One region of the Bradyrhizobium sp. USDA 4011 genome, then DNA from elsewhere that is predicted to be linked to it. Evidence: predicted binding sites of a transcription regulator. Region 1 holds the regulator's gene; each other region holds the start of a gene.

Region 1 (7,693 bases):
AGGCATCAGGGGCGTCCCGTTTGCCAGCGCCGACACCCTGTCGCGGCGCATCGTTGCCGCGCATGAGGCGAGCATCCCAATTGTGGCCGTCGTCGGGCAGCGCGAGGCGCAACAAGGCACCGTGAGCCTCCGCGAGCGCGCCGGAGCCGTTTCCGTTTTGCCGCTGGATGACGCCGTCCGGGCGCTTCGACAGCGTGCTTGTCCGGGTCAGGTCGTTGACTGAAAACTCGCTGCGCGCAGCCCCGGCGCCGCAGGGTCCGCGGCGCAAAGAAAGGCCCCAGCGAGGGGGTACACGCTGAGGCCAGAGCAACTTGATCACACCATCCTAGACCTCGCCCTGGCGCTTTCCTTTGCTCCTTTGGAGTACCGGATTCATACGGATCGAAGACTGAACCTTATTGCTCGCTCGCGCGTATCGATAACGCCAGGATTTTGCCATTCCTCCTGGGGCTAGAACCAACGCCGCCCGTCGTATTTCAATGCGGGCGGCGTTGCGCGTTTCTGGCCTGGAACGCGAGGGCTGACATTGAGGAAAGTTCCCGGCTGGAACCGGAACGGATAACAGCCGACGTGAGTTGGAGAGCATGATCTTGAAGGATGGAGCGTCATCGCCGTGAGCCGAAAAACCCTGCAGGCACGTTCGGAGCAGGCGCTCGTCGTCGTCATTCTCAGCACCGGCGCGCTCATCGCCTACCTCGGCTTGGCGCTTTCCAGGATCTGAGAGGTCTGCCCGGCAAGCAGCAGGCCGCTTGACGCACCGAAAGCGCGCAAGGTCCAATCATTGATTTGCCCGACGGCGCAAGCCCCGCGATAAAGATGTTTCGCTCTTTCAGAAGTACGGCCTACTGTATGCTTCGCCCGTCTCACCCGATCGAGGGGCGCTTCGCGATCGTCACGAACGTGGGTCGAGATGCGGAGGACGCGCAGTGTGCAACTGACGAGTGCCCATGAAGCGGCTCCCGTTACACCTGTGGTCATACCCCGAGCTCTCTGCCTTTACGCCGCGGCCTCTCGGCTCGAGCACCAGCGCCTGTGGAATACTTGATCGCCCGCATGCGCGCGGGTGATGACACTGCGTGAGAATGGACCGAGCGGGGCCAACGTCAGCACCTTGGTCGCGTGCCTGCCGCACAAATCGGGGACATTGCCGCCCGCCCGCAATTCTCGTACACGGTTTCACGCAATGACCTCGCAACTCTCCCCCGATTCCGTCGACGTGCTGCTGTTCGATATCGGCCGCGTCGTGCTCGACATCGACTTCGAGAAGGTGATGGCGCACTGGGCGCAGCATGCCGGCTGCGCGCCGGCCGACCTCGCCACGCGCTTTGTCGTCGACGACAGCTTCAAGCATCACGAGATCGGCCGGATCGACGATGCGGCGTTCTTCGAAAACCTGCGCCGGACGCTCGGCATCAACCTCACCCATACGCAGTTTCTGGAAGGCTGGAATGCGATCTTCACCGGCGAGATGCCGGGGATTGCCCCCCTGCTCGCCACCGCCGCCAGGCGGATGCCGCTCTACGCCTTTTCCAACACCAATCCGGCCCACGTCGCGCATTTCTCGGTCATCCATGCCGAGCTGCTCAGCCATTTCCGTACCGTCTTCCTGTCCTCGACGATCGGCTTTCGGAAACCCGACGCCGAGGCCTACGATCATGTGGTAAGGGAGATTGGTGTGCCGGCGTCGCGGATCCTGTTCTTCGACGACCTGGCCGCCAACATCGAGGGCGCGCGGGCGCGCGGCCTTCATGCCATCCACGTGACATCGACGGATGACGTGGCGAGGGCTCTGACTGCACTTGGTATTGAACATTTGGATTGAAGGAGCTCCGAGCGTGGCCCTGATGCCGGTTGCCGATGCCCTGTCCGCCGTCCTCGCCGGCGCCGAACCGCTGCCGGAGGAGATGGTCGCGCTCGATGCCGCCTACCACCGCACCCTGGCCCGCGACCTCGCCGCCCGGCGCACCCAGCCGCCGCAGCCGATGTCGGCGATGGACGGCTACGCCGTGCGCGCGGCCGACGCTGGTGTTCTGAAGGCCCGGCTCAGGGTGATCGGCGAAGTCGCCGCCGGCCGGCCGTTCGAGCGCACGGTCGGCGCCGGCGAAGCGGTGCGGATCTTCACCGGCGGCGTGATCCCCGATGGCGCCGACGCCGTCATCATCCAGGAAGACACCGCCGTCGACGGCGATCACATCACGATCAGCGAGGCCGCAACCGCCGGGCGGCACATCCGCCCGGCCGGCGTCGATTTCCGTGAAGGCGACGTGCTGCTCGCGGCCGGCAGCCGCCTCTCCGATCGCGCGCTGTCGCTTGCGGCCGCCATGAACCATCCGGAGTTCGCGGTGCACCGCCGTCCCAAGGTCGCGGTGCTGGCGACCGGCGACGAACTGGTGATGCCGGGCTCGGCGCCCGGCCCTGGCCAGATCGTCTATTCCAACGGCTATGCGCTGCGTGCGCTGGCGCGCGCCGAAGGCGCCGAAACCGTCGATCTCGGGATTGCCGCCGACACTGTGGAGGCCACCACCGCCGGTATCCGCCGGGCCCGCGAGACCGGTGCCGACATCCTGATCACGACCGGCGGCGCCTCGGTCGGCGACCACGACCTGGTCAAGCAGTCGCTTGAGGCCGAGGGCGTCGAGATGGCGTTCTGGCGGATCGCGATGCGGCCCGGCAAGCCGATGATGCATGGCCGGCTCGGCGCGATGCGGGTGATCGGCCTGCCCGGCAATCCGGTGTCCTCCTATGTCTGCGCCTTCCTGTTTCTGGTGCCGTTGATTCGGGCGCTAAGCGGGCGAAAGACCGTCCATCACGTCCGTGCCAGCGCCCTGCTCGGCCGCGACCTCGCCGCCAACGACCAGCGCGAGGACTATCTGCGCGCGCGCCTCGAGGAGCGCGCGGACGGCACGCTGATCGCAACGCCTGTGATGCAGCAGGACTCGTCGCTGCTCGGGAATCTCGCTGCGGCACAGGCACTTCTCGTGCGTCCGCCGTTTGCGCCTGCCGCCGGCAAAGGCAGCGAATGCGAGATCCTGATGCTGCCTGAGTGAGGCTCGCACAGCCCGCGGATTGTGCGTTGCCGGATGCGTTCACCGGAAATTAAGTGGTTGCGGAACACATATCGAACATATAGTGTCCGTTCATGATTTGTTTCGAGTACTGGTGTGTACAAATGGGAGGCCGCGAGGGAGCGCTTGTGATGAGCACCGTGCTCCTGAGGACTGGCCCCGCCTGAAAAGTCTCGGAATCGAACGACGCTACCAACCGGGGGAATACTCGAGATGCTCACGCGCAAACAGTACGAACTTCTGCGTTTCATCAATGAACGTCTGAAAGAGGCCGGCGTACCGCCCTCGTTCGACGAGATGAAGGATGCGCTCGACCTGCGCTCGAAGTCCGGAATCCACCGCCTGATCACTGCGCTGGAAGAGCGCGGCTTCATCCGCCGCCTGCCCAACCGCGCCCGCGCCATCGAGGTCATCAAGCTGCCAGAACTCTCGGCCGGCGGCGGCAACGGCCGCCGCGGCTTTACCCCGAGCGTGATCGAAGGCACCCTCGGCAAGCGCACCAGCACGCCGCCGGTCACCGAGGACGACGGCAACCGTCCGGTCGCGGTCCCCGTGATGGGCCGGATCGCCGCCGGTACGCCCATCGAGGCGCTGCAGACCCGTAGCCACACCATCAGCGTACCGCCCGACATGCTAGGCTCCGGCGAGCACTATGCGCTGGAAGTGCGCGGCGACTCGATGGTTGATGCCGGCATCCTCGACGGCGACATGGCGCTGATCCAGCGCAACGACGTCGCCAACACCGGCGACATCGTGGTGGCGCTGATCGACGAGGAGGAAGCCACCCTGAAGCGCTTCCGCCGCCGCGGCGCATCAATCGCTCTGGAGCCGGCCAACACCGCCTATGAAGTGCGCATCCTGCCGCCGAACCGGGTCCGCATCCAGGGCAAGCTGATCGGCCTCTATCGCAAATACTGAATTTCCAAATACTTGCGGCGGCCGGGAACGAGCGACACATCGGATCGTTCCTTGAATGATAGCGTAACGTGCTGTTTGCCCGATGCGCTCCGATACCTCTCACGCAGCGTCGCGTGTTTGTGATCGGAGGCGTTGGGCGACCAGTCGTACAATCGCCCAGAAACGAGGAGACACTCGTTCGCTATCGTCCACTCTGGTAGAGGCCCTATGCCTCAAGGAGAGGCACTGGTCGCTACCTCGATTAGAGGAGCCATCCGATGTGTGACTACAGTCTGCACGCCGTGGCGTCGCGCCCCGCCATTGTTGGAGAGACGCTAATCACCACGACTTTCCGCGGGACGTCGACCCGCGGCTTTGCTTCGGAGACCGATCCCACTGTCGCGGTCTGCATGCTGCCGGGCACCGAGCTCGCTTTCGCCGAGAACGTTCGCTACGACAGCCGCTGGATCTGGACCAAGACGATGAACTTCCGCGTCGGCGTGTTCAACGAAGTCGAGCCCGACGTTCCCGATCGCCATCATGACGCGGTCGAATTCCCCGACGGCAGCCATGTGCTGGTGACCCAGCTCGTCGAGGGACAACGTGTCAGCGTGCTGCAATTGCCGGCACTGCATCCGCTGGTCGAGCAGAAGCCGAAGGTTGTGGAGCGGCGGCCCTCCGCATTTGCGTCGCTGTTTTTGGGTTGAGCGCATCGTCGCCGCGGAATGAGCTGTTCAGCGGCGGATGACCTAAGCGATTTCGAGCGACCCCGGACGTCGGGTTCCGGGGCGCGGTTGGAGAATTGCGTCGGCGCGCGCCTTGGCGCATCATCGGGCACGGAGGACGTGCGTGGTGGTCGACAAGGTCACATGGCAAAAGGCTGGACGCGTCACGGAGCCGGGCCGCTACATGTTCCGGTTCGGCTGGCTGACGGTGACGGCTGACGACCTGAAGGTCTGGGAGCATTTCCCCGAGGCTTCCTTCACCCTCGTCAAGAAGCCTGACGCCGGCCCCGACTCCGACGAATACCATCTCGGCCTGTTCGAGCTGCCGACCGGCCCCTCACCCGACAACGGCTAATCCTCGCCCTGCAAATCGGTCTCGGCCGGCGTCGCATCGACGGCGGGCCGCGGAGCGCTGGCGGGCGCGCGCAGCGTCGTCTCGCTCTCGCCATCGCCGGGAACCGCTGGCGACCACGGCCGGTCGATCCCTCCGGGCTTGACCGCATCGATGGCGTAGCCGTCCCTGATGCGCCGCAGCACCAGCGCGCCGTGGCGCCGCAGCCGCTCGGCTTCGATCACCGAGGCCGCGCAGTCCCGCGGTGCCGGCCGCGCGGTCACGATCAGTGCCGCACGGTCGCAGTCGTCGGCCAACGCCTCCGGCCGGCTCGCCAGCGCGACGAAGGCGCCGCCCGGCCCTTGGGTCACGCAGCCGCTCGGATCGCACGAGACGCCCTCGCCGAGCGAGGAATCCGTGGCAGTCCGCGCGTCAGCATCCGCCGCCAGCCACTCCTTGACGAGGAAGGCGTCCTTCGCGCTGTGCATCAGATGCAACCGGCCGTCGCCGCCCCGCACCGCGACATTGCGGCCGTCGGCGGAGACCAGCACGTCCGGCTGCGGCACCCGCAACGCCCAGACCGATGCCGCCACCAGCAGCACCGCACCCGACCAGCGCAGCGGCGTCCGCAACAGTCCGAGCAGGACGAGGCCCGCGCTTGCGACGATCAGCGGCCCGATCCCGAACGCCGCCATCCGGCCGACCGCGCCCGGCAGCGCTGCGACCCATTGCGTCACCAGGATCATCCAGTCGATGCCGAACCCCATGATCGCCCAGAACACGCCGTCGAAGCCGAACGGCATTGCGAGCAGCCCGAGCAGGCCGGCCGGCATCACGACCGCCGACACCACCGGCATCGCCGCAAGGTTCGCGAGCAGCCCGTAGGGCGTCACGCGGTGGAAATGGAACGCGGCGTAGGGCGTCGTCGCGAGCCCCGCCACCAGCGAGGCCAGCATCAGCATCGTGAGCTCGCGCCCGCCCCACAGCGCAAGGCGCGCGGTCGCCGAATGATCGGGCGATGCCAGCAGGTTCGGCAGCCCGATCTGCACCAGCGCCACCAGCCCGAGCGTTGCCGCAAACGACATCTGAAAGCTCGGATGCACCAGCGCTTCCGGCGCGATCGCGAGCACGATCAGCGCCGCCACCGCCAGCGTGCGGAAGGTGATCGCGCGGCGGTCGACGATCACCGCGATCAGCACCACCGCCGTCATGAAGAACGACCGCTGGGTCGCGACCTCCGCCCCCGACAGCAGCAGGTAGAACGCCGCCGCCAGGAGCGCGGCCGCCGCCGCCCATTTCTTGATCGGGTGTCCGGCCGTCAGCGCGGGAAACAGCGCAAGCAGCGCTCGGATCGTGAAGAACACGACGCCGGCGACCACGGCCATGTGGTAGCCGGAGATCGACAGCACGTGGCCGAGGCCCGAGATGAACATCGCGTCGTTGACCGGCGTCGTGATCGCATCGCGCCGGCCGGTGAGCAGCGCGGTTGCGATCGCGCGCTGATCCCCATCGAGCGTGGTGCGGATGCGCGCGTCGATGGCATCGCGCAGCCACTGCATGAAGGCGGCATAACGCAGCGCAAGACCGCCGGTCGCCGGCGGCTCCCTGGCCTTCACCGCGCCCATCACGAAGCCGGATGCGCCGATACCCTGGAAATAGAGATCGCGGCCAAAATCATAGGAGCCCGGCCGCTGCGGCCCGAGCCGCGGCATCAGCCGCGCCTTCAATTCGACGAAGCTGCCGACCTCGGGCGCGGTGCCCTTCTTCACCGAGAGCCTGACGCGCTCGAGTGTTGGCACCTCGCGCTGGCTTTCCATCGACACGACGCGCAGCACGAAGCGGTCGGATTTCTCCCTGATGTCGCGTGTCTCGACGAAGCCGGTCAGTGCCACGGAAAATATCGGCCGCGCCAGCACGCCATGGGCGATCCGCGCGGTCTTCCACGTCGCCATCGCAAAGCCCGCGGCGACCGCCGCCAGCATCACGACGGCGGGAAACACGCTGCGCCGCCGCAGCAGGAGCGCCACCAGGCAGAGCGCGATTGCGACGACGGACGCGACCGACAGCACCGGCTCATGCTCGGCCGCGAAATAGAACGCAATGCCGGTGCCGAACGCCACCGGTACCCACGGCAACAGCCGCCCAGCCCCCGTCTCCGCATGTGCCCATTGCCGCAATGTCTCGACGAGAGGCCGCCAGATGCTGGCGCGCACCGGAATATAGCCACCGACCGGCGCAGCCGCGCGTGGCGGCCACGTCCCCGCGTAGCCGCGTCTGCCGCCCGGCGTCGTGCCCTGCTCCGCCATTCCGCTTGCGATCCCTGCCGGGGGCAAGGCTAGCGGAAGCTGCGGCCTGATCGCTAGCGGAACGGATCGAGAATACGGGACCGGCCAGCCGGGATACCAGGACCGACCTGCGTCACGGCTCCCGGCGGCAGGCCGCCGCCGGTGCCTGCGTCAAACCGATCGAGCCGAAAGTCTCATTAGGTGCCGATCCCATCGGGACTAGACTGTGCTGATGCCTCCACTCCCGGACAGACGGGGATGAGGTGGCAACGGCTCGCGGCACTGAAGGCCGCTGGAGCTCTTCTCAGGTGGCCCAAAACTCCCCTGAGATCGGGCGTTGCGGACAAACTCGCAAATCTCGCCTGCAACGCCGCGCACCACGCGCACGCC
Region 2 (7,693 bases), 6.8 Mb from region 1:
AGGTCGCCATCGAGCGGCGCAGGCCGTTGGCCTCCTCCGAGGTGAACTTTGCCGCCTCGATCGCGATCCGCATCGCCTGTTCCTGGAACAGCGGCACGCCGAGCGTCTTGTGCAGGACATTGTAGAGCTCATCCGGTGAGCCGTGCTCGGGCGACGGAGCCGGATAGATCTCCTGCTCCTGCTTGTTCCGCCGCCTGAGATAAGGATGCACCATGTCGCCCTGGATCGGCCCGGGGCGCACGATCGCAACCTCGATGACGAGGTCGTAGAAGGTGCGCGGCTTCAACCGCGGCAGCATGTTCATCTGGGCGCGGCTCTCGACCTGGAACACGCCGAGCGACTCGCCGCGGCACAGCATGTCGTAGACTTCTTTTTCGTCCTGCGGGACCGAGGCGAGCTCCCAGCGCTCGCCCTTGTGGTCATCGATCAGGTCGAAGCATTTGCGGATGCAGGTCAGCATGCCCAGCGCCAGCACGTCGACCTTCATCATGTGAAGCGCGTCGACGTCGTCCTTGTCCCATTCGATGAAGGTGCGGTCGTCCATCGCGGCGTTGCCGATCGGCACATAGGTGTCGAGCCGGTCCTGGGTCAGCACATAGCCGCCGACATGCTGCGAGAGATGGCGCGGAAACTCGATCAGCTCGGTGGCGAGCTCGACCGCGAGATTGATCATCGCATTCTTCGGGTCGAGCCCCGCCTGCCGCACCTGCATGTCGTTGAGGCCCTTGCCCCAGCTGCCCCACACGGTGTCGGCGAGTGCGGCGGTGACGTCCTCGGTCAACCCGAGCGCCTTGCCGACGTCGCGGATCGCGCTGCGCGGGCGATAATGGATCACGGTCGCGATGATCGCGGCGCGGTGGCGGCCATAGCGGCGATAGACATATTGCATCACCTCCTCGCGCCGCGAATGCTCGAAATCGACGTCGATGTCGGGCGGCTCCAGCCGCTCCTTGGAGATGAAGCGCTCGAACAGCAGATCGACCTTGGTCGGATCGACCGAGGTGACGCCGAGCACGTAGCAGACCGCCGAGTTCGCCGCCGACCCCCGCCCCTGGCACAGGATGTTCTGGCTGCGCGCATAGTGCACGATGTCGTGCACGGTGAGGAAGTAATGCGCGTATTTCAGCTCGGCGATCAGCGCGAGCTCCTTGTTCAAAGTGGCGCGAAGTTTTTCGTCGATCACGCCGCCGAAATATTTGTCGACACCGGCCCAGGTCAGGTCCTCCAGATGCTGCTGCGCGGTCTTGCCCGGCGGTACCGGCTCGTCGGGATACTGGTATTTGAGCTGGTCGAGCGAGAAGGAGATGCGTTTCGCGAAGCGCATGGTCTCCGCGATCGCATCCGGCAGATCGCGAAACAGCCTGATCATTTCATGCGCCGGCTTGAGATGCCGCTCGGCATTGGCCTCAAGCCTGCGGCCGACAGCCTCGATCGTGGTCTTTTCGCGGATGCAGGTCAGCACGTCCTGTAACGGGCGGCGGGCGGGATGGTGATAGAGCACCTCGTTGGTGGCGAGCAGCGGCACGCCGGCATCGGCGGCGAGGCCATGGAGCCGCGCGAGACGGCGCCTGTCGTCGCCGCGATAGAGCAGGCTTGCGGCGAGCCAGACGCCATCGGCGGCACTGGCCTTGAGCTGCGCGAGCAGATCGAGCGCTTTCTCGTCTTCGAAACGATGCGGCAGCGCCAGCACCAGGAGCTGGCCTTCGGCGAAGTCGACGAGATCGGACAGAGTGAGCCGGCAGTCGCCCTTCTCGATGCGCTCGATGCCGCCGCCGCGCTTGCCGCGGGTAAGCAATTGGCACAGCCGGCCGTAGGCGGCGCGGTCGCGCGGATAGACCAGGATATCGGGCGTACCGTCGATGAAGACGATGCGGGCGCCGATCAAGAGCTTGGGCGGATGGGCGACCTTGTCGCTGTCGCGCTCCTTCCAGGCGCGCACCACGCCGGCCAGCGTATTGTGATCGGCGAGCCCGATCACGGGAATCCCGAGTTCGCTCGCTTGATGTACATAGGCGCGCGGATCGGAGCCGCCGCGCAGGAAAGAAAAGTTGCTGGTGATGCCGATCTCGGCATAGTCGGGCATCAGATTCTTGTTTTGACGCGTTTTCTTCACGCGAACCGGCTCCCACTTCGCTCGAAAACGCTCTGCATATTCATGCGAACAGCCCGTGCACATACCAGTTGGCCGCGACCGGCTCGCCCTGCTCGTCGCGCAGCTCGCTCTCGTAGAGGCCGTCGCGAAAGATCCAGAAGCGCTGGCCCTCGGCATCCTCGACGCGGAAGTAATCGCGCGTCAGCGCCGCGCCGTCCTGCTTCCACCATTCCATCGCGATGCGCTCGGGCCCCTCGACCCGCACCACCGCGTGCAAGGCGCGCCGCCAGGTGAACTGGTGCGGCGGCCCGTCCGGCACGCTCGCGAACGGCACCTTGATGGGCTCGGGCCGCTCGAACAGCCTGAGCGGTTGCAGCGGCGGCTCGCCGGCGACGCGGTCCGGCCAGGCGGCCGCGCTCGCCGCGGCCAGATGATGCTGCGCCGGCAGCGCGAGCGCAGCGCGTTCGGGGATATGGCTCTCGAGCGGCAGATGCACGACGACGCGTTTACCCCCGATGCGGGCGGCGATGCGGTCGATCAGCGCCGAGATCTCGTCATTGTCGTGCACGGTGGTGTCGAGATCGCGCTGCTGCTGCACCACGATCTCGGTACGCCCTGCGGCGAGACGGATGAGATCGAAGCCGAAGCCAGGATCGAGCGGATCGTTGAGCGCATCGAGCCGCTCGCGGAACAGGCGGTCGATCATCTCCGGCCGCGTCACCGGACGCCCGGTCTCGACCATGATCGTGCGCACCGCGCCGTCGGTGCGGAAGAAGCTCGCTTCCAGCTGCCGCGCGCCCTTGCCCTGCTTGTCCATCGCCGCAACCAGCGTCTTGGCGAGGCTTGAGAGCGTCAGCGCGATTACGGTGTCGGTTGCGATGGGTTCGGGAAAACGCTTCTCGACGATGTAATCGGGCAGCGGCTTGCGCGGGCTGATCGGGGCATCGCCCTGCCCGAGTGCGTGACCAAGCAGGGTGGTGAAGGCCGAGCCGAACCGCGCCGAGATTTCATGCGGCGCGCGCGAGGCGACATCGCCGATGGTCTTCAGGCCGGCGCGGCGCAGGCCGGCGGTGACCGCGCTATCTGCGCCGAGCGCCGACACCGGCAGCGGGCCGACCGCCTCTGCCTCCGCGCCGCTGGCTACGATCTGCCCCGAGGCGTAGCGCGTCAGCGTGCGCGCCGCGATCGAGGTGCTGGCAATCGCCGCACTGACGGCAAAGCCGCGCCGGCTCAGCGCATTGGTGACGATCTGCAGCAGCGCGCGCTCGCCGCCGAACAGATGCGTGCAGCCGGTGATGTCGAGGAACAGCCCGTAAGGCGGATCGAGCGCGACCAGCGGCGTGAAGCGGTCGCACCAGTCGGCGATGTCGTTCAGCGTTTTCAGATCGGCGGCGGGGTCTGCGTCGTAGACCGTGAGTTCCGGGCAGATCGCCCGGGCATTGGCGAGCGGCAACCCGATCGACAGCCCGGCCCGCACCGCCGCCTCGTCGATCGCGTGCAGCAGGATCGCGTTGTGGTCCTTTGCGACCACGACGCTGGGGAGTTTTTGCACTGTTGTCGCTTGCAGCAGAAAGCGAAGTTCTTTCTTCGCCTCTCCCGCTTGCGGGGGAGGCCGGATCGCATCGCGAGATGCGATCCGGGTGGGGGCTCTCTCCTCAGCGGGACTCGTGGCGAGACCCCCACCCCAGCCCTCCCCCGCAAGCGGGAGAGGGAGCCCTACGACCTCCCGCGCGTCAGCTTGCGAGGCGATGTCCTGCGCGAGCTTGCGCTTGATGCGGTCGATGGGCAGGCGTGGCAGCCACAGGCTGAGGATACGCCGACGGTTCATTGAATTGGCACTCATCGCATTTCCATTCCATGATCCATCGCCCGACCGGGCCATGACGATTGCGCACGAGTTCGGCCTCGAAGCGCGGCGCGCCCCAGGCGCAAGCCGCATTGCCTGGCGGCGAATGCGCCGCGCGCACGATCCAGCGCGTCTCCGCGGTCGAGGGGATCGGCGTGGCTGCGATCCGCAGCACCAGCGCGGTGACGCCGGAGGCTTGCGCCGCCAAGGTCAGTTTGCGGCTGGCGACGAGATCGAGCTGGCGCGCATGGCCCCAGATCTCGAGCACGACCGCGCCGAGCGCATCGCAGGCGAGCGCGTCGGCCGCGGTGCGCAGGCCGCTGTCGACATCGGCGGCACGCACGGTGACCAGGAGGCGCGGATCGAGGCCGAGCTCGGCCAGCCCGCGCATCGACAGCGCGCCGTTTTCGCGGTCGGAAAAATCCTGCCGCACCCAGACCAGCGGCTTGCGCGCTGACACCCGTCCGGCGAGCCCGGCGATGAAGCCGGTCGCCGCGCCGCCTTGATGGCCGGCCGCGAACACCTCGTGCAGCGCGGCCGGCGCAAGCCCGCCGCGCAGCATCGCGTCCGCGCTGGCATGTCCAAGCGCGATGCGGTTCGGCATCGCCACCTCCGATGGCGCCTCGATGCGTGCGATGCTGCCGCGCAGAGACGCAAGCGTACCCGTGCGTGCGCCGTTCATTGCGCCGCTCCTTCCACCTGAAAATTTGAGGCCGTCACTAACCAGAAACAGAGAACCAGGGACTGGTCCATTTGTTCATGGTATGTTCTAATATAAAGCTAACAGGGCCCGCGGAGTCAATCGGATTGGTGAGCCCATCGATTCATGAATGGAATCAATGGGATTCACCAGCCGCCGGAGCGGACGGGCCCTGCTCTTCCGCAAGTCAGGCGTGCAGGCCCCAAGAATGGCGGCGTGACGGAAACGGAGCAATCGCATGCGTATCATCGTGCTCGACAACGACACCGATTTCGAGGGCTGGCGCAAGGCAGCGCGGCGATTGGCGCTGAATGACGTGAAGCCTGCGGAGGTCACGTGGACCGTACGCAAGGACGACGAACTGTCGTCAGCCTCCTGCGTGAATGACCTGCCCGATGCGCCGCAGGCGCGGTTCAACGTCCCAGCCATTTTCGTCGAGCTCGCAAAGACCGCGATCCTGCATCGCAATGACGAGCGCTTCGCCTTGCTCTATCGCCTGCTGTGGCGGCTGCGCAGCCATCACGATCTGCTCAGCGCGACCGATGATCCCGACGTCGCCGAGGTCCACGCGATGGCGCGCGCGGTCTATGGCGACATCGACCGGATGCACGCGCAGCTCCGCTTCCGCGAGATCGGCCGCGAGCGGACGGCGCATTACGTCGCCTGGTTCGAGCCGGAGCATCGCATCGTCGAGCTCGCCGCACCTTTCTTCGCCGGCCGCTTCGCCGACATGCCGTGGTCGATCCTGACGCCCGACGTCTGTGCGCATTGGGACGGGCACGCGATCTCGATCTCGCCCGGCCTCGCCAAATCCGAGGTGCCCAGCGAAGACCGGCTCGAGGAGGCCTGGCGGCGTCATGACAACGGCCTCTTCAATCCCGCGCGGCTGAAAGTGATGGAGATGCCGCAGGCCTATTGGAGGAACCTGCCCGAGGACTCGATCATTAAGCCGCTGATCGAAGACGCCATGCGCATGACCAGCGGCCCCTTCATTGCACGCAAGGCGGCCGCGCCGCTGAAGCCGCAGGATGAGCCGATGGCCCGCAAGCAAGCCCGAGACAAACAAGTCAAAGACAAGCAGATTCAAGACATGCAAGTTCGCGACACGATCGCTGCCTTGCGCGAAGAGGCAGCCGATTGCCGCGCCTGCCCGCTGTGGAAGGACGCAACCCAGACCGTGTTCGGCGAAGGGCCGCAAGACGCGTCGCTGATGCTGGTCGGCGAACAGCCCGGCGACAAGGAAGATCTCGCAGGCCATCCCTTTGTCGGACCGGCCGGGCAGATGCTCGATCGCGCGCTTGAGGACGCCGGCATCGCGCGCGCCAAGGTCTACATCACCAACGCGGTGAAGCACTTCAAATTCGTGCCGCGCGGCAAGATCCGGCTGCACCAGAAGCCGAGCACGCCGGAGATCCGCGCCTGCCGTCAGTGGTACGCACGCGAGCTTGACGCCATCAGGCCGGAACTCGTGGTGGCGCTCGGTGCCACCGCAGCGCAGAGCGTGCTCGGCAAAATCACCCCGATCAACAAGAACCGCGGCCGCCTGATCGATCACGACGGAACCAAGGTGCTCGTCACCGTACACCCGTCCTACCTGTTGCGGCTGCCCGACGAGAAAGCCAAAGCGCTGGAATACCAGCGTTTTATCGACGACTTGAAAATTGCCGCAGATCAATTGCGCAATCCGGCCCGCGCGGCCTGAGTTGCGCCAAACCGGCGGAACCAGGCACAACACTTCAACGTAAAATTGTTTCTGGACGCTGACAAATACCTACAACCTTTAATTGATCCGTGGTATTGTGACGTGTTCCACAGGTATCGGGCGTCATGTTCACGCCATGACGTACCTGAGGCGGGCGCGCTGCGCGGTTTGCTAGCCCCGATCGTGCGGCGCGCCACCTCATCTCGCAATCCTCCCCTCCTCACTCACTCGTCCGCGCCGGATTTCTGGTTATTTGAATTCCTGGTTGCCAGGATTTCCGGCGACCTCGATTCCCGGTGGTGTGGCTTCGCGGCCCCGACGTCTCGCTGCCGGCGTCCTCACCTTCCACATGTCTCGTTCCACATGTCTCGCTCCGCGAAACCCGGACAGTGACCTCAGTCACGATCATTGCGCGATCGGTGATCGTCTGCTGCTGAAGATTGCCACGAGGCCGCGAAGGCCCGTGGACCTTCAATGCGTTGCACAACAATTCGGCGGGATGTCCACCGTCATGGGTGGACCGGCTCATTTCGCGGGCCGGATTTCAATTGCCTGTCATATGCATCGATCAAAATCGCGGGCATTAGGACAGGAGTTTACCATGAGCGATATGGCGTTACCCGGCTCGATCGAGCCCGCCCTGAAAAAGGGACCGGACCTCGACAAGGGCTTTCATCCTCTGACCGGCATTATCTATTTGGGCGTGGTTGCGGCCGCGCTGCTGTTCGTTGCCTACAGCATCTATGTCGACGTCGACGCCACCGGTACGCGCGTCACCTCGTTCCTGCCCTACATCCTGCTGTTCGTAGCGCTGCTGATCGCGCTCGGCTTTGAATTCGTCAACGGCTTCCACGACACCGCCAACGCGGTCGCCACCGTGATCTACACCCGCTCGCTGCCGGCACATATCGCCGTGGTCTGGTCTGGCATCTTCAACCTGATCGGCGTGCTGCTCTCGAGCGGCGCCGTCGCGTTCGGCATCGTGTCGCTGCTTCCGGTCGAACTGATCCTGCAGGTCGGCTCCAGCGCCGGCTTCGCGATGGTGTTTGCGCTGCTGATCGCCGCCATCATCTGGAATCTCGGCACTTGGTGGCTCGGCCTGCCGGCCTCGAGCTCGCACACCCTGATCGGCTCGATCATGGGCGTCGGCATCACCAACGCGCTGCTGCGCGGCCGCGACGGCACCTCCGGTGTTGACTGGTCGCAGGCGACCAACATCGCCAAGGCGCTGCTGCTGTCGCCGCTGTTCGGCTTCGCGCTCGCCGCCGGCCTGCTCTACATCCTCAAGATCGTGCTGACGCGCGCGACGCCGGCGCTGTTCGGCGAGCCGGTCGGCAACCAGCCGCCGCCGTG
Region 3 (7,693 bases), 6.2 Mb from region 1:
CCGCATGAAACGCCTGAAATGCCCCAGCCACCTCGTCAGCGGCGCCGTCTGATCCCGAGGGTTTTGATAAACGGCGGCGGCGGTCGAGGCAACCGGGCGCGGATGGATCCACGGTGCAAAGTCAAATGCAGGTGTCATGCCCCGCGAAGGCGGGGCATCCAGTACGCCGCGGCTTCTCGATCGAAAACGACTGTCTCTGGAATACTGGATCGCCCGGTCCCGTCTCCGCCAAGGCTTCGACGAGGCCACGCCCCCTGCCGCGCCGAAGCTTTTGCGGAGGCGGCAAGCCGGGCGATGACAGCGGTGGGCGGATTGGCGCGTTCGAGCTATGCGGCCGCGGATGCCGCGGCTTCGCTTTCCGCATGCACCTTGAACAGGTCAGGCTCGGCCGGGATCGGGAAGTGCTTCAGCCGCGCGGCGACGACCGGCGCGAAGAAGCTGCGGTGATGGGTGCTGGGGCCGAGCCGGTCCAGCGCCTCGAGGTGCTCGGGGACGCCATAGCCCTTGTGCTGCTCGAAACCGTAGCCGGGGCAATCCAGCGCCAGCGCGCACATCAGGCGGTCGCGCGTCACCTTGGCAATGATCGAGGCCGCCGCGATCGAGGCCACAATGCCGTCGCCGCCGATCACGGCATCACAGTCGCAGGGGGTCGCGAGCTTGTCGCGGCCGTCGACGAAGACGTGTTTCGGCATTTCCGGCAGCGCATGGACGGCGCGCGCCAGCGCCCACAGCGAGGCGCGCAGGATATTGTCACGGTCGATTCGCGCCGGCGAGGCCACCGCGACCGAGAATGCTGCGGTGGCGCAGATTTCCTCGAACAGTTCCTCGCGGCGCTCGGCGGTCAGCCGCTTGGAATCATCGAGGCCCTTGGGAACGCGAGCGGGGTCGAGCACCACGGCGGCGGCGACCACGGGACCTGCCAGCGGGCCGCGGCCGGCCTCGTCGCAGCCGGCGACCGGCCAGACGCCCCGCTTGATCAGCGCGCGCTCGCGCCGAAAGCTCGGCCGCGTCACGGCGATGACGCGCTTGTCCGGTCCGGCTGATTTGGCCGGCGCCGTCTTCGACGGGGTTTTTGACGCGCGTTTGGAGTTATCCCGAATCATGCGGGGATGGTGATCAAGCCGGCTCCCCGGCGCAACCGGGAACTCGGCGCCCTTCCCCGTTATTCAATTCGGCTCGCCCTAATCCGGGATGGACACCCGCCTGTTCTCGAGAACCTCGAAGCCCGGCGCGCGCACCACTTCCCAGGCGTGGCCGTCGGGATCGCCGAAATAGCCGCAATAGCCGCCATAGCTCGTCGGCTGCGCGGGCTTGAGCAATGTGGCGCCTTTCGACAGCGCGAATGCCATCACGCGGTCGACCTCGGCATCGTCGTTGCAGTTCCAGGCAATCGCAACGCCGCGGAACGCTGAAGGCCGCGGCTGATCCGGCAACCCGGCGTCGTCGGCGAGCAGATGCCACGGGAACAGCCCGAGCACGCTGCCGCCGGTCTCGAAGAAGGCGACCTCCTCGCCGGTCGCACGCATCTTTCTGCTGAAGCCGAGCGATTCGTAGAAGGCGATGCTGGCGCGCATGTCGCTGACGCCGAGCGTGAGGACGGTGAAGCGGGCGGTCGGGGGGTTACTCATATTTGCCTTTCCCGTCATTGCGAGCGAAGCGAAGCAATCCATCGTACCGCATATACCGAAGCGTGGATTGCTTCGTCGCTTCGCTCCTCGCAATGACGCCTGTGGTATCAGAACAAGCTGAGCTGCTGACCGCTGCGCTTCGGCTTGGCGAAATGATCCGTTGTCAGCTTGGTGCGCCGCTTGTTGAGGCCGAGCTTTTCGCAGGCGATCTCGAAACGGCGGCCGATCATCCAGGCCATCGGGCCGGTGCCCTTCATCCGCGTTCCCCATTGCGAATCGTAATCGCGGCCGCCGCGCATGTCGCGGATCAGCGTGAAGACGTGGCGATAGCGGTCGGGATAGTTCGCCATCAGCCATTCGCGGAACAGATCGCGCACCTCGAGCGGCAGCCGCAGCAGCACGTAGCTCGCCTCCCTGGCGCCTGCATGCACGGCGGCATCGAGGATGCGCTCGATCTCGGAATCGTTCAGCGCCGGGATCACGGGCGCGACCATCACCGTGGTCGGGATCCCGGCATCAGCGAGCCGCTTGATCGCCTCGAGCCGCTTCGGCGGGGTCGAGGCGCGTGGCTCCATGGTGCGGGCGAGCTTCAGGTCGAGCGTCGTCACCGAGAGCGCGACCTTGGCGAGATTACGCTTGGCCATCCGTGCCAGGATGTCGATGTCGCGGGTCACCAGCGCCGACTTGGTGACGATGCCGACCGGGTGACCGGCGCGCTCAAGCACCTCGAGGATGCCGCGCATGATTTTGCGTTCGCGCTCGATCGGCTGATAGGGATCGGTATTGGTGCCGATCGCGATCATCCGCGCCTCGTAGCCTGGCGCGGCAAGCTCCTTCTCGAGCAACTCGGGTGCGTCCGGCTTGGCGAACAGCTTCGACTCGAAGTCGAGGCCCGGCGACAGGCCGAGATAGGCGTGGGTCGGCCGCGCGAAGCAATAGACGCAGCCGTGCTCGCAGCCGCGATAGGGATTGATCGAGCGGTCGAAGCCGATGTCGGGCGAGTCGTTGCGGGTGATCACCTTGCGCGAGGTGTCGAGCGCCACGCTGGTCTGGAACGGCGGCAGGTCCTCGAGGCTCTGCCAGCCATCGTCGAAGGCAACCCGCGCCTCGGCCTCGTAGCGGCCGCTGGCGTTGGACTGCGCGCCGCGGCCGCGCCGCCGCTCGCGCTCGATCGCGACCGCAAGCTCGGGAAAAGGGGCAGGAACAGGCGAAGGTGCACCCGCCGGGTTATCGGAGGGCGCCGTTACCGGCGGGTGCTTGAGGGCATGAGAGGATGCTCGGCTCATGCTTTGAAGCTAGCACAACCCGAGAACAAATCAAGAACACGAGTTGAGAAAATCCACAAAGTGATGGCGTAAAAATCTGCAGGCGAACAGGCTGCTTTGAATATGACAAGGTGATAACACGGCCGGAGTTTCTCCACCGTTTGAGCCACCGAAGCCTCAAAATCATGCTGAGCGTGATCATCCCCACCGACGGCGTCGAGCGGACCGCGGTCGCAACGCTGGCCGCGCTGGTGCCGGGCGCGGCCGCCGGCGTCATCCGCGAGGTGCTGCTGGTCGACCGCACCAACAGCGACGTGATGGAGCGCGTTGCCGACATCGCCGGCTGTCACTTCCTGCGTTTCGAGGGCACGCGCGCCGCGGCGCTTGCGGCAGGCGCCAGGCAGGCGCGTTCGCCCTGGCTGATGTTCCTGCATCCGGGCGCGGTGCTCGACGCCGGCTGGATCGAGGAGACCACCCAGTTCATCCAGATGGTGGCGGCGAGCGGCAAGGACCGCGCCGGCATCTTCCGCTACGCCCGCGCGCCCTACACCGACCCTGGCCTGCGCGACGGCCTCAAATTCGTCGCCCGCATGATCGCCGGGCCCTCGGCCGAGCAGGGACTCCTGATCGCGCGCGAGCATTACGAGCGGATCGGCGGCTACCGGCCGGACGCCCGCCGCTCCGAGGCGCGGCTGCTGCGCCGGCTCGGCCGCTCCTCCCGCACCATGCTGCGCAGCCGGATCATGGTGGCGTAGGGCATACTCAAGCGAAGCAGGCACCGGTTCGCGCGAAGAAAACGCGTGAGAAAGCGCTTGCGGATTATTTGATTCCGTCAAATAATATGTTTGATGAAATCAAACTCCCATGACACCGCCCTCGAGAGCCAGGTCGCCGCGGTCCGCGGCTTCAGCCGGTTCTATACCCGCAAGCTCGGCATCATCGAGCCGAAGCTGTTGCACTCCCCGTTCACGCTGCAGGAAGCACGCATCATCTACGAGCTCGCGCATCGCACGGATTGCACCGCGACGGACCTGGTGCGCGATCTCGATCTCGATGCCGGCTTCGTCAGCCGGACGCTACAGGCACTGCAGCGCCGCCAGATCGTGACCCGCAAGCCGTCAAAGGCCGACAAGCGCGTCAATGAGGTGGCCCTCACCACCAAGGGCCGCGCTGCTGCCGCCGACCTCGACAGCCGCTCGCGCAGCGAGGTCGGGGCACTGCTCAAGCAGATGGACGGCAACCGGCGTGCGGCCGTGGTGCGTGCCATGAGCACGATCGAGCAGTCGCTGGAGCCGCCGGCCGAGAAGCCGGTGGGTTTCCTGCTGCGCAGCCATCGCATCGGCGACATGGGCTGGGTGATCTCGCAACAGGGGCGCGTCTACGCACAGGAGTATGGCTGGGACATCAGTTACGAGGCACTGGTGGCCGAGATCTGCGCGCAGTTTCTGCGATCGTTCGATCCGGCCCGTGAGCATTGCTGGATCGCGGAGGTCGACGGCGAGCCGGTCGGCTCGGTCTTCCTGGTCAACGGCGGCGACGGGGTCGCCAAGCTGCGGCTGCTGGCGGTGGAGGAGAAGGCCCGCGGGCTCGGCGTCGGCCGCGCGCTGGTCGAGCAATGCATCCGCTCCGCACGCGAGATGGGCTATAAGAAGATGACGCTGTGGACCCAGAGCATCCTGGTCGCCGCGCGCGGCATCTATGCGCGTGCCGGCTTTCAGCGGGTCAAGGAAGAGAAGCACCACAGCTTTGGCGTCGACCTGGTCGGGGAGACGTGGGAGTTGGATCTTTAGAACTTCATATCTCGTCATTCGGGGATGCGCCGTTAGGCGCAGGCCCGGAATGACGACGGTGGTGTCTACGCGCTCGCGCCCTTCGCCTTCGGCCGGCGCAAATGTTCATCCAGCCGCGGCATGATCTCGACGAAATTGCAGGGCCGTGTGCGGTAATCGAGTTGCGCGGCCAGGATGCCGTCCCAGCCATCGCGGCAGGCGCCGGGCGAGCCGGGCAGGCAGAAGATGAAAGTCGCGCCGGCGACACCGGCGGTGGCGCGGCTCTGGATCGTCGATGCCCCGATCTTGGCATGGCTCAGCATGTGGAAGGCGATCGAAAAGCCGTCCATCCGCTTCTCGAACAGCGGCTCGACCGCCTCCGGCGTCACGTCGCGGCCGGTAAAGCCGGTGCCACCGGTGGTGATGACGGCATCGACGCCCGGGTCGGCGATCCAGCGCCTGATCACCGCGCGGATCGCCTCGACGTCGTCGGTGACGATCTCGCGTGCCGCGAGCTTGTGGCCGGCCGCGGTGAGACGGTCGGCCAGCGTGGCGCCCGATTTGTCATCCGCCAGCGTACGAGTGTCGGAAATCGTCAGCACCGCGATGTTGAGCGGGATGAAGGTTTTGGATTCGTCGGTCGACATGGCTTGCTCTCTTGCTCCCTCTCCCGCTTGCGGGGGAGGGTTGGGGTGGGGGTGTCGCCGCGAGTCGGAGCCTTTGCGAGGAGAGAGCCCCCACCCGCATCGCATCTGAAGATGCGATGCGACCTCCCCCGCAAGCGGGAGAGGTGAACCGAAATCGCGGCTACACCCGGCGATCAATCAACAATGACTAGCCGTTGCCGCCGAACGTGTTGCAGGCCTGCACGGTGCCCTGCTGGTAGCCGGTCATGAACCACTGCTTGCGCTGCGCGGCGGAGCCGTGGGTAAAGGAGTCGGGCACCACCCTGCCCGTCGCCTGCCGCTGCAGCGTGTCGTCGCCGATCGCGTTCGCCGTGGTCAGCGCGGCGTCGATGTCGCCGGCCTCGAGGAAGCCCGGCCGCTTCTTCTCCTCGCGGTTGACCCAGACGCCGGAGAGGCAATCGGCTTGCAACTCGACCTTGACCTGCAGCGCGTTGGCCTCGGCCTTGCTGCCGGCCTGCTGCTGCAGCCGGTTCACCCGCGGGATGATGCCGAGCAGGTTCTGGATGTGATGGCCGGCCTCATGCGCGATGATATAGGCCGCAGTGAACTTGCAGGCGTTGCCCGAGCAGCCGCGGAAGCGCGTCTCGACCTCGCGGAAGAAGCCGGTGTCGAGGAAGATGGTCTTGTCCGGCGGGCAGTAGAACGGTCCCATCGCCGATTGCGCCATGCCGCAGCGGCCGCCATTGGTGGCGTTGCGGAACAGCACGATCTTCGGACCGGTGTAGGTCTGGCCCGAGGCCTGGAAGATTTCGCTCCAGCGATCGTCGATCTCACCGAGGATGCCGGCGATCATGCTGCCCATCTCGTCGGTCGGCGCGCCGCGCTTGGCCTGCCCGCCCGACGACTGCCGATCGGTCTGATAGGTCGGCGCCTGGCCGCCGCCGGTGAGGATCTCGGCGCCGCCGATCAGGATGCGCGGGTCGATGCCGAAGGCATAGCCGAGCAGACCGAGCACGATGATGGTGCCGATGCCGAGCCCGCCACCGCCCATCGGAATCCCGAAGCCGCCACCACCGCCGCCGCCTCCGCTGTCGTCGCGACGGTCTTCGATATCGTCGCTGCGGCGGAAATCATCATAGCGCATGGCGGTTTCCCTTTATTCCAGTCGGCGCCCCAATGCGGGACACACCAACCTAAAATTTCCATTCTGTTAATCAATATCCTGCCCGGCAAAAATTGCCTAGTCCGCAGACGCGCATCCTCTGCAGTGCGAACCGCTGCAAGCAGCGGCCAATTTGCCGGCCGAATCGTGCCGGTTTGATGATCCGCAAAATTTTTCGCCGAACGCGCTGATGTTGCAGCACAACGCCAACGACAATGCGCCACGCCGTTCGAAAGCTGGCGCAATCTTTTGCATGAACATTTCCAATTAAGTCGATTTTTACTTTGCCGGGTCAATGTGGCGCCAGTCGGTTGTTTAGTCCCGCGTCGCCGACAGCGTCGCCTGAGTCAGAGTTCTTGAGTCATGGTAGTGTCGCGTCGCGGGGCGTCTGCAAGGGCGCCCCGCACTAAATTTGAGAGTGCCCCGTCGAGCCACATCGTCATTGGCGATTGCGTGGCCGAGTTGTCGAAGCTTCAGGCCGGCTCCGTCGACCTGGTCTTCGCGGATCCTCCCTACAATCTGCAGCTCAAGGGCGATCTCAAGCGCCCCGACGAATCGCATGTCGATGCCGTCAACGACGACTGGGACAAGTTCTCGTCGTTCGCTGCCTATGACGATTTCACCCGCGCCTGGCTGCTCGCCTGCCGCCGCGTGATGAAGCCGTCGGCAACGCTGTGGGTGATCGGCTCCTATCACAATATCTTCCGCGTCGGCGCGATCATGCAGGACCTCGGCTTCTGGCTCCTGAACGACATCGTGTGGCGCAAGTCCAATCCGATGCCGAATTTCCGCGGCCGCCGCTTCACCAACGCGCACGAGACCATGATCTGGGCCGCGCGCGACGAGAAGGCCAAGGGCTACACCTTTAATTACGAAGCGCTGAAGGCGTCCAATGAGGACGTGCAGGCGCGCTCCGACTGGCTGATCCCGCTGTGCACCGGCGAGGAGCGCCTCAAGGGCGACGACGGCAAGAAGGTCCATCCGACGCAAAAGCCCGAGCAGCTGCTCGCCCGCGTGCTGCTGTCGTCGTCGAAGCCCGGCGATCTCGTGATCGATCCGTTCAACGGCACCGGAACGACAGGCGCGGTCGCAAAGAGGCTCGGCCGCAACTATATCGGCTTCGAACGCGACCGGACCTATGCCGCCGCCGCCGAAGCTCGCATCGCCGCGATCGAGCCGCTGCCGGCCGAGACCTTGGCCCCGTTCATGACCGCACGCGAGGCGCCGCGGGTGGCATTCTCCG

The links. Region 1 encodes LexA, which represses DNA repair genes until DNA is damaged. Its sites were predicted from a motif close to TGTTCNNNNTGTGTTCNG; they were not measured.
Region 2: a site for LexA is predicted at 4,693-4,710, ahead of ACVW1C_RS06850 (ImuA family protein). Genes of this name have one in related genera too.
Region 3: a site for LexA is predicted at 2,936-2,953, ahead of ACVW1C_RS09830 (PA0069 family radical SAM protein). Genes of this name have one in related genera too.

The regions. Positions count from the first base shown of each region.
Region 1 covers NZ_JBSSGG010000001.1:8,293,987-8,301,679, reverse strand. The annotation lists gene ACVW1C_RS39455 (His/Gly/Thr/Pro-type tRNA ligase C-terminal domain-containing protein) at 1-223, shown strand, start outside; gene ACVW1C_RS39450 (HAD family hydrolase) at 1,184-1,822, shown strand; gene ACVW1C_RS39445 (molybdopterin molybdotransferase MoeA) at 1,836-3,047, shown strand; gene lexA (transcriptional repressor LexA) at 3,279-3,983, shown strand; gene ACVW1C_RS39435 (hypothetical protein) at 4,241-4,669, shown strand; gene ACVW1C_RS39430 (hypothetical protein) at 4,815-5,042, shown strand; gene ACVW1C_RS39425 (ComEC/Rec2 family competence protein) at 5,039-7,324, opposite strand.
Region 2 covers NZ_JBSSGG010000001.1:1,452,510-1,460,202, forward strand. The annotation lists gene ACVW1C_RS06840 (error-prone DNA polymerase) at 1-2,083, opposite strand, end outside; gene ACVW1C_RS06845 (Y-family DNA polymerase) at 2,154-3,935, opposite strand; gene ACVW1C_RS06850 (ImuA family protein) at 3,826-4,620, opposite strand; gene ACVW1C_RS06855 (UdgX family uracil-DNA binding protein) at 4,877-6,340, shown strand; gene ACVW1C_RS06860 (inorganic phosphate transporter) at 6,942-7,693, shown strand, end outside.
Region 3 covers NZ_JBSSGG010000001.1:2,118,260-2,125,952, forward strand. The annotation lists gene ACVW1C_RS09815 (glycosyltransferase family 39 protein) at 1-6, opposite strand, end outside; gene ACVW1C_RS09820 (ribonuclease HII) at 327-1,103, opposite strand; gene ACVW1C_RS09825 (VOC family protein) at 1,182-1,628, opposite strand; gene ACVW1C_RS09830 (PA0069 family radical SAM protein) at 1,736-2,914, opposite strand; gene ACVW1C_RS09835 (glycosyltransferase family protein) at 3,079-3,648, shown strand; gene ACVW1C_RS09840 (bifunctional helix-turn-helix transcriptional regulator/GNAT family N-acetyltransferase) at 3,742-4,683, shown strand; gene moaB (molybdenum cofactor biosynthesis protein B) at 4,749-5,309, opposite strand; gene ypfJ (KPN_02809 family neutral zinc metallopeptidase) at 5,497-6,432, opposite strand; gene ACVW1C_RS09855 (DNA methyltransferase) at 6,814-7,693, shown strand, end outside.